DNA from 2 places in the Bacillus sp. M13(2017) genome. Region 2 is predicted to be linked to the other one. Evidence: riboswitches for the same ligand, from Rfam matches in the RefSeq annotation. Region 2 holds a riboswitch; the other holds the start of a gene.
The links. A riboswitch is a leader RNA that binds a small molecule or an ion and turns the genes downstream of it on or off. The one in region 2 is predicted to bind thiamine pyrophosphate.

Region 1: linked by a shared signal. The riboswitch ahead of tenA (thiaminase II) and the one ahead of thiM (hydroxyethylthiazole kinase) in region 2 are both predicted to bind thiamine pyrophosphate.

Annotation. Positions count from the first base shown of each region.
Region 1 covers NZ_KZ268519.1:33,457-38,133, reverse strand. Annotated here, with positions in the region: gene CGQ22_RS28220 (homoserine dehydrogenase) at 1-220, shown strand, start outside; gene pdxR (MocR-like pyridoxine biosynthesis transcription factor PdxR) at 310-1,758, shown strand; gene CGQ22_RS28210 (D-alanine--D-alanine ligase) at 1,763-2,677, shown strand; TPP riboswitch at 2,751-2,856, shown strand; gene tenA (thiaminase II) at 2,984-3,673, shown strand; gene CGQ22_RS28200 (DUF3937 domain-containing protein) at 4,071-4,334, shown strand.
Region 2 covers NZ_KZ268508.1:103,935-108,611, forward strand. Annotated here, with positions in the region: gene topB (DNA topoisomerase III) at 1-1,825, opposite strand, end outside; TPP riboswitch at 2,035-2,144, shown strand; gene thiM (hydroxyethylthiazole kinase) at 2,217-3,026, shown strand; gene thiE (thiamine phosphate synthase) at 3,044-3,700, shown strand; gene CGQ22_RS19915 (anaerobic C4-dicarboxylate transporter family protein) at 3,816-4,677, opposite strand, start outside.

The DNA of each region.
Region 1 (4,677 bases), on a different contig from region 2:
AACATATAAGGATGAGGGTGGCAATATCAATTTAAATGTTGAACCGTGCGAAATAGAAAAAAAACATCCGTTAGCAAAAGTAAATGGAACTGAAAAAGGAATTACGTTCTTTACAGATACGATGGGACAAGTTACTACAATTGGTGGGGCTTCTAATCCAAGAGGCGCTGCAGCTGCAGCTTTAAAAGATGTAATTAACTTATATCGAAAAGATTTGTAAGACCGTACCGCCCTTTATAAAAAATACATATGTCGTGGACCTTTTGAGAATGAAATAAATATGCAAAAATGATTGCAGGGGGGAAGAAATTGTTTAAGGATTTTAAAGTTGTTAAAGATCGTCCCGTTTATATTCAATTGAAAGATTATTTGAAGAAGATGATTATGAAAGGGCATTTGCTCGGGGATCAAAAAATTCCATCAACAAGAGAACTAAGTGAATTACTAAGCGTGAGTAGAAACACTGTACTCGCTGCTTATGCAGATTTAGAGCAAGAAGGACTCATTTATGCAGTTAAAGGAAAAGGGAACTTTGTTGCGAAGGTGGATATATCTAACACTTCGTCTGTTGAAATAGATTGGAAAAATAAACTTAATACAGTGACCGCATTAGCGGATGAATTAGATTTAATGAAACATGGTGTTCGTTGGGAAAAAGGAATGATTGTTTTTAATAGTATAGCCCCGGATGAGAAGCTATTTGATGTTGAAAATTTCAAAAGAGCTTTTCTTACTCGTATGTCCATTGAAGGGGACATCGTATTGAACTACGGATATGCAAAGGGATATAGACCGTTAATGAATTATTTACTTCATTACATGGAAATGAAAGGTGTAGACATTTCCAATAAAGATATTCTAATTACAAATGGATTTACAGAAGGATTGGATATTGTACTTTCTTCTTTATCAAAAAAATCCGGGCGTGTCATTTGTGAGAATCCAACTCACCACGCTGCACTTAAGCTTTTCCGCTTACATGGACTTGAAGTTCATGGGATTGATATGGATGAGGATGGTATTGATACGAATGAAGTTGAAAAAAGCTTGCGTGAAAAAGATTTTGATTTTGCTTATTTAATTCCTTCTTATCATAATCCAACCGGTATTGTTACGAGTTCAGAGAAAAGAACGGAATTGATGAGGTTATTCTCAAAATACAACGTTCCTATTATAGAGGACGGATTTAATGAAGAACTACGTTATTCAGGTTCACATTTAGCTCCATTATTAACTTTTGCTGGAGCTGGCAATAATGTGATTTATATTAGTAGCTTTTCAAAGGTACTTTTCCCTGGTTTACGTGTAGGCTGGATTATTGCAGATAAAGAGCTGATTCATTATTTAGAAAGCGTAAAAAGAGCAAGAACGATTCACACATCTACGCTAGATCAAGCTGTTCTGTTTCAATATTTACATGAGGGATATTTTGAAAAATATTTAAAAAAGGCAAGATCTGTTTATAAGAAAAAATATGAGTTAGCTGTCGGGACATGTAACCAGTACATTCCTTTTAAAAGAATGACTGGAGATGGTGGACTTCATTTATTTATAGAGCTAGAAGAGCATATGAACGCCCGCACACTTTTACAAAAGTGTTATGAGAAACGCGTTACGTTTTCACCTGGAGATGTTTTTTACTCTGATGGAGAAGGAGCGAACACTTTCCGATTAGGATTTTCGCGCTTGAAAGAAGAAGAAATAGTTCGGGGAATTAAAATAATTGGTGATACATTAAAAAATGAAATTTGGAGTTGAGAAAATGAAAATCGGTGTTATTATGGGCGGGGTATCGTCTGAAAAACAAGTTTCAATTATGACGGGGAATGAAATGATTGCTCATTTAGATAAAAATAAGTATGAAATAGTTCCAATTACATTAAATGAAAAAGTGGATTTAATTGAAAAAGCGAAAGACATTGACTTTGCGTTGCTCGCGTTACACGGAAAATACGGAGAAGATGGGACAGTTCAAGGAACACTGGAGAGTTTAGGGATTCCTTATAGCGGAAGTAATATGTTATCTAGCAGTATATGTATGGATAAAAATATTTCGAAAAAGATTTTACGTTATGAAGGTGTAGAAACACCAGATTGGATTGAACTTACAAAAATGGAGGATCTAAATCTTGATGAGTTAGATAAGTTAGGATTTCCATTAGTAGTAAAACCAAACTCTGGCGGATCGAGTGTCGGAGTGAAAATCGTTTATAATAAAAATGAATTGATCTCAATGCTAGAAACTGTATTCGAATGGGATTCTGAAGTAGTAATTGAGAAGTATATAAAAGGTGATGAAATTACATGTTCAATTCTGGATGGAAAACAGTTACCTATAGTTTCAATTCGACATGCAGCCGAGTTCTTTGACTACAATGCAAAATATGATGATACTAGTACAGTTGAGGAAGTTATTGAACTTCCAGCAGAAATTAATGAACGTGTAAATAAAGCGTCACTTGCTTGTTATAAAGCATTAAAATGTAGTGTTTATGCAAGAGTTGATATGATGGTGAAGGACGGAATTCCATATGTAATGGAAATTAATACATTACCAGGGATGACACAATCAAGTTTATTGCCAAAAAGTGCAGAAGCAGCGGGAATTAGTTATAGCAAACTATTAGATATGATTATTGAAACATCATTAAAAGTTAGAAAAGAAGAAGGGTTTTAAGGGAATCATATAACGAATTCTTTTGATAGTTTCACGAAGTATGCTATGATGAATACATTATAAAAACAAAATATTTATCCACTAGGGGGGCCTTTTATAGGCTGAGATCAAATGTGATTTTGAGACTCTTAGTACCTGATCTGGTTAATGCCAGCGTAGGGAAGTGGGAAAGACGTTGCTATTTAATGAGTAAATAAATACTGTCAATTTCACTTTCTTTACGCCTGTAAAGAAAGTTTTTTTATTTTACAGCTTTAATAATTGTGGATAAATACTTATATTTTATACATTATTGGAGGGATTTAAATGACTTTTTCACAATCATTACGTAAAGAAGTAGATTCAATTTGGGAAGCGAGTTTTAACCATCCCTTTGTAAAAAAACTTGGTGAAGGAACGTTAGATTTAGCTAGTTTTCGCTATTATGTGCTTCAAGATTCATATTATTTGAGTCATTTTGCTAGAGTGCAAACTTTAGGAGCTGCAAAAGCTCTTGAATTAGAGACGACAGCTCGTATGGCACACCATGCTCAAAATACATATGAGGCCGAGTTATCTTTACATGAGAATTTTGCTAAAAAGCTAGGGATAACAAAAGAAGAAAAAGATAATTTTATTCCTGCGCCAACTGCATATGCGTATACTTCACATATGTATCGTGCTGCCTATGAAGGACATTTAGGAGATATCATTGCAGCAATTTTACCTTGTTATTGGTTGTATTATGAAATTGGCGAACGCTTAAAAGAGTGTCAGCCGGAAGAGCCAATTTATAACGAATGGATTTCTGCTTATGGATCTGATTGGTTCCGTACGCTAGTTGAAGAACAAATTACACGTTTAGATACTATCGCTGAAAAAGTAACAGAGGCAGACCGCAAGCGTATGAAACAGCATTTTATTATTAGCAGTCAATATGAATATTCATTTTGGGAAATGGCTTATACATTAGAAAAGTGGCCAGTGGATACAGACGTAAAAGACGTAATTGGATAAAGAATAGAAGTAATGTTATAGATAGGTATGGATCATACCTATCTATATATTTTTTCTTGTTAAATTTGCGTAAAGTCATTAGTGCTACGGATATGGCGAAATAGAATATCGATAAGTTAGCTCATTTAATTGTCTACGAATTAACTGGATAAAATTCTGTCACACTTATTTTACAATCAAAGAACGTAAAGATTGGTGGTATGAAGTTAAATAAGAAAAGAAACCGGCTCTGTTAATTGTAACGGATTTACTTTTTCTTTACGGGAATTTCTAAATCATCATGGAATGCTGTTCATACAATATGCAAATATGCATATTGTATCTTTTTGAGTTCTTTATGTGTTAAAATTAAATATAGGGATATGGAAATATAAAGAAGCAAAAGCAGGAATATCCAATGAATTTTGAGAGGTGTTATATGTTTACAAATAAGAAATTAATTCGATTTGGTTTATCTTTGTTTGTGTTTTTAGGGATAATTAATTTTACAATAAGCTATTTCCAAACATATCTTGAAACAGCAGCAGATATCAAATGGGTAATTCCAGAAATTTGGAAAACTATTTTGCTAGATGTTCCTCAAGGTATACTTGTCCTTTTAGGCGCAATTGCTTTATATGATTTCACAAAAGAGGCATCACAAAAAGACGCATCAATCTAAGTGTGTCTTTTTTGATTAGCAATTTCATAGAGAGCTTTGCTGGAGAAATAGAAAAAAAAGCCCTAATCAGGGCTTTTTTTTGTAGAAATTTCTTAACCATCATAGAAACCGGTTACTAGGAGGTGTTGGCATTTATAGTACAGAAAAATCTAAGCGGCAGACGGAAATATATAGGAAATGGCACCATAATTATTGAGAAATTAATTGAACTTAGTAAGTATAAAGATATGAAACTAGAATTTATATTTTTTAATTTTTATTTATCCCACCAATCGGGCTGTCCGTAAAAGCCCGATTGGTGAGGACTAATTAAAGTTTCACTTTATCAATTAAAAAACATTAG
Region 2 (4,677 bases):
TATTGTCATGTTTATATTTTTTATCACTCGATTTAATTTCAGAAACAATTTCTTTCGTATAGTTCTTCATTTCCGAAATGAATACTTCTTTCTTTAATTTTCCTTTTGCAATTGCCTCAAGTTTTTGTTCCCATTCACCAGTTAGTGTAGGTGATTTTAATTCTTCTGGTACTAAATCAAGTAATTGACGACCTTTTGATGTAATGTGAATATCTTTACCACGTTTTTCAATTAAGAAAGAATTGAAAAGTTTGTCGATAATATCTGCACGTGTCGCTACAGTACCTAATCCACCAGTTGATTTTAACATATCAGCAAGTTGTTTATTTTGCGTATCCATATATTTTGTAGGATTCTCCATTGCTGAAAGTAAAGTTGCTTCATTAAAGCGTGCAGGTGCTTTCGTTTGGCCTGATGTTTGCATAAGTAACTTTACAGTTAATGTATCGCCCTTTTCAATGTGAGGTAGAATCTGCTCTTTTACGTCATCAGTTACATCATCGTCTTCAAATCGATTTTCGTATACTTCCTTCCAACCAGCATGTAAAATCGTTTTTCCGCGTGCAATGAACGTTTCACTACCAACTTTGGTACGTAATGTTAGTTGCTCATATTCGAATGCTGGGAATAAAACAGCTAAGAAACGTTTTACAACTAAATCATAAATTTTGCGTTCTTTATCTGTGAATGCTGAGAAGTTAACGTATCCTTCTGTTGGAATAATCGCATGATGATCGCTTACTTTACTATCATCAACAAATGATTTGTTAGGTTTGATAGGCTTTTGTAATACTTTATGTGCGAAGGGACGGTATTCTCCAACACCACATGCTTTTAGACGTTCTGGAAGTGTTCCAACGATATCAGATGAAATGTAGCGTGAATCTGTACGAGGGTACGTTAGCACTTTATGCTGTTCATACAATTTTTGCATAATATTTAATGTTTCTTTAGCAGAGTAACCGAACTTTTTATTTGCATCACGTTGCAATTCAGTTAAATCGTAAAGACCAGGAGAGAATGACTTCTTCTGTTTCTTATCAATTTCCACAACAGTAGCATTTTGTTTATCTAAACTTTTTACAATACCATCGATTTTTTCTTTATTAAAACTACGGCTATTGCCATTTGCATCTTGCCAAGTAAGTTTGAGCTTCTCCATTGTTTGAGCTTCGATGCCGTAGTAAGTTTGTGCTTTGAAGTTCTTTATTTCATCCTCGTGACTAGCAATCATAGCAACAGTAGGGGTTTGCACACGGCCACAATTTAACTGGGCATTAAAGCGAGTCGTTAAAGCACGAGTTGCATTAAGACCGATATACCAGTCAGCTTCTGAACGCGCAACTGCTGAAGCGTATAAATTGTCATAGGCTTTACCTGGTTTTAAATTTGCAAAACCATCTTTAATTGCTTTATCGGTTACAGAAGAAATCCATAAACGTTTGATTGGTTTATTTATCTTAACTTTATCGATAATCCAGCGTGCGACTAATTCCCCTTCACGTCCAGCGTCTGTTGCTACAATAATTTCATTTACATCTTTTCTAAGTAGCTGACTTTTTACAGCATTAAATTGTTTACCAGTTTGTTTAATAACCGTTAATTTCAAACGCTCAGGTAGCATCGGTAAATCTTCTAAATTCCACTTTTTATATTTCACATCATAGCTTTCTGGATCAGCTAATGTAACAAGATGGCCTAAAGCCCAAGTTACAATATATTTACTACCCTCAAGATAGCCGTTTCCTTTTTTATCACACTTCAGTACACGAGCAATATCTCGTGCAACGGAAGGTTTTTCAGCGATTACAACGCTTTTTGACATATTAAAAACATCCTTTCAAATTTCCATAAGTTAAATATAGCATACATCTTCTTGAGATTCAGTTTCGCTCCATATTTGAGCTGTTTTTAATGGAGTGAAGAAAACCCCAACTGATTAAAGTTTCACTTTATCAGTTGCTTCTATATTAAATAGAAAAGTAAAGAACTTGTTATTTTACTAGAATAAGAGTAGACTTTGAAGTAGATGAATAATAAGCACATGGGAGTTTGTGGATGCAAACTGAGAGTATGACTAGTCCGTCATTGACCATTTGAACCTGTTGGATAATGCCAGCGTAGGGAGAGTGTAAAAGCACATGTTCAGGCACTTTGCGTACGCGCAAAGTGTCTTTTTGTGTATCTCCCATCATTATAGTTAGGAGATGAAAAGGATGAATATGAAAGAAATTAGTAAAGTAGTGGATTTGGTGAGAGAATCTAATCCGCTCATTCATAATATTACAAATGTTGTTGTAACAAATTTTACTGCTAACGGTTTGTTGGCACTTGGGGCATCGCCTGTAATGGCGTATGCAAAAGAAGAAGTAGCAGAAATGGCTAGCATTGCTGGAGCGTTAGTATTAAATATGGGGACACTTCGTCCTGAAGAAGTAGAAGCGATGTTACTCGCAGGTAAATCAGCAAATGCGAACAATGTGCCAGTACTATTTGATCCAGTTGGTGCAGGAGCAACTTCGTATCGAACAGAAGTTGCGAGACATATTCCGGCTGAAATCGATTTAGCAATTATCCGCGGAAATGCAGCTGAAATAGCAAATGTTATTAATGAGAAATGGGAAATTAAAGGGGTAGACGCTGGTACTGGACATGGCAATGTTGTAAGTATTGCAAGGCAGGCAGCAGACGAATTAAATACAGTTGCGGTTATTACTGGAAAAGAAGATGTTGTTACAGATGGAGAGAGAACTATTGTTATTCGAAACGGTCACCCTATTTTAACGAAAGTTACGGGAACAGGTTGTTTACTAACTTCGGTAATAGGAGCATTTGTAGCAGTAGAAAAAGATTATGTAAAAGCAGCAGTAGCTGCATTAACATTTTATGGAGTAGCAGCGGAACTAGCAGCGGCTAAAACGGTAGAAAAAGGACCTGGTAGTTTCCAAATTGAATTTTTAAATCAGTTAGCGAATACTACTTCTGATGATATTGAGAAGTATGGGAAGATTGAGGAGTTAAAGTAAGGGGGAGGAAACACACGATGCGCATTGAAACAAAGAAAATGTCTAAGTTATTACAGGTGTATTTTATTATGGGAAGTAATAATTGCGCGAAGGATCCTTTATCTGTATTGAAAGAAGCATTAGATGGTGGAGTGACACTTTTTCAATTTCGTGAAAAGGGAGAAGGGGCTTTAATTGGAGAAGAAAGAGTGCGTTTTGCAAAAGAATTGCAGGCGCTTTGTAAGGAATATAGTGTTCCTTTCATTGTAAATGATGATGTAGAATTAGCCATTGAATTAGATGCAGATGGTGTTCATGTAGGACAAGATGATGAAGGAATTACATCTGTTCGTGAAAAAATGGGAGATAAAATTATCGGCGTATCTGCTCATACAATTGAAGAAGCACGCTTTGCAATCGAAAACGGAGCAGATTATTTAGGTGTTGGACCTATTTTCCCAACGAGTACGAAAAAAGATACGAAAGCGGTTCAAGGAACGAAAGGATTAGCTTATTTTAGAGAACAAGGAATTACAGTGCCAATCGTTGGTATTGGTGGGATTACAATTGAAAATACAGTGGCAGTTATAGAAGCGGGTGCGGACGGTGTTTCAGTTATTTCAGCAATTAGCTTAGCTGAATCTGCGTATGAAAGTACGAGAAAATTAGCTGAAGAAGTAAAGAGAAGTTTGTAGGGAAGGACGTGTAGTATTTTAAGTGCTACATGGAGAAATAGACTGCCCCAAAATTTAAACAAATATTTGATTAAAAAAGCACAAACCTTTTTAAATAAAGGTTTGTGCTTTTTCTTTAAAACATAATTGAAATTAAGAGCATTCCAATTCCGATAGAAGTAAATGTTGCAATTAGGCCCGGAATCATAAAACTATGATTTAATACGTATTTACCGATACCTGTTGTACCAGTGCGGTCGAAGTTAATGGCAGCAACGATTGTTCCATAGTTTGGAATGAAGAAGTATCCGTTCACTGCAGGGAACATAGCAATCAGTAATGCTGGCGGAATACCAAGAGATAGTCCAAGTGGCATTAAGGCACGAACTGTTGCTGCTTGGCTGTACAGTAAAATAGATAGAATGAATAATGCGATAGCAAATAGCCATGGTGCACTTGTTACTAAATGCTGAATGGATCCTTGAATCATATTTAAGTTTCCGTTAAAGAAAGTATCTCCCATCCAAGCGATACCGAAAATAGCAACAACTGCTGTTGCTCCTGCTTTAAAGACGTTACCAGATACAATGCTTTCTACATTTGGTTTACAGAAAATAATAATAAGGGCCGCGATAGTTAACATAACCATCTCAATTGTGTTCGGCATGGAAAGACGAGCTAACTTCCCATCAACTATCCATCCTGGACGAAGTGCTTCAAATGAACCAAGAAGTACAACAAGGAAGGTTCCTACAAGGAAAAGGATAACTGATAATTTGGCGCCCTTTACACCTACAAATTCTTTTTTCTCTTCAAGTTTAGGAATCATTCCTTCGTTTAATCGTTTTAAGTATTCAGGGTCTTCATTTAATTCTTTTCCCATCTTACTAGCAACAAATGCTGCTAACATACAAGCAATGAAAGTAGAAGGAATACTCACTTTTAAAATATCTAATAAAGTGATTTTATAGTCAGCTAACATTGCTAAAAGAGCAACT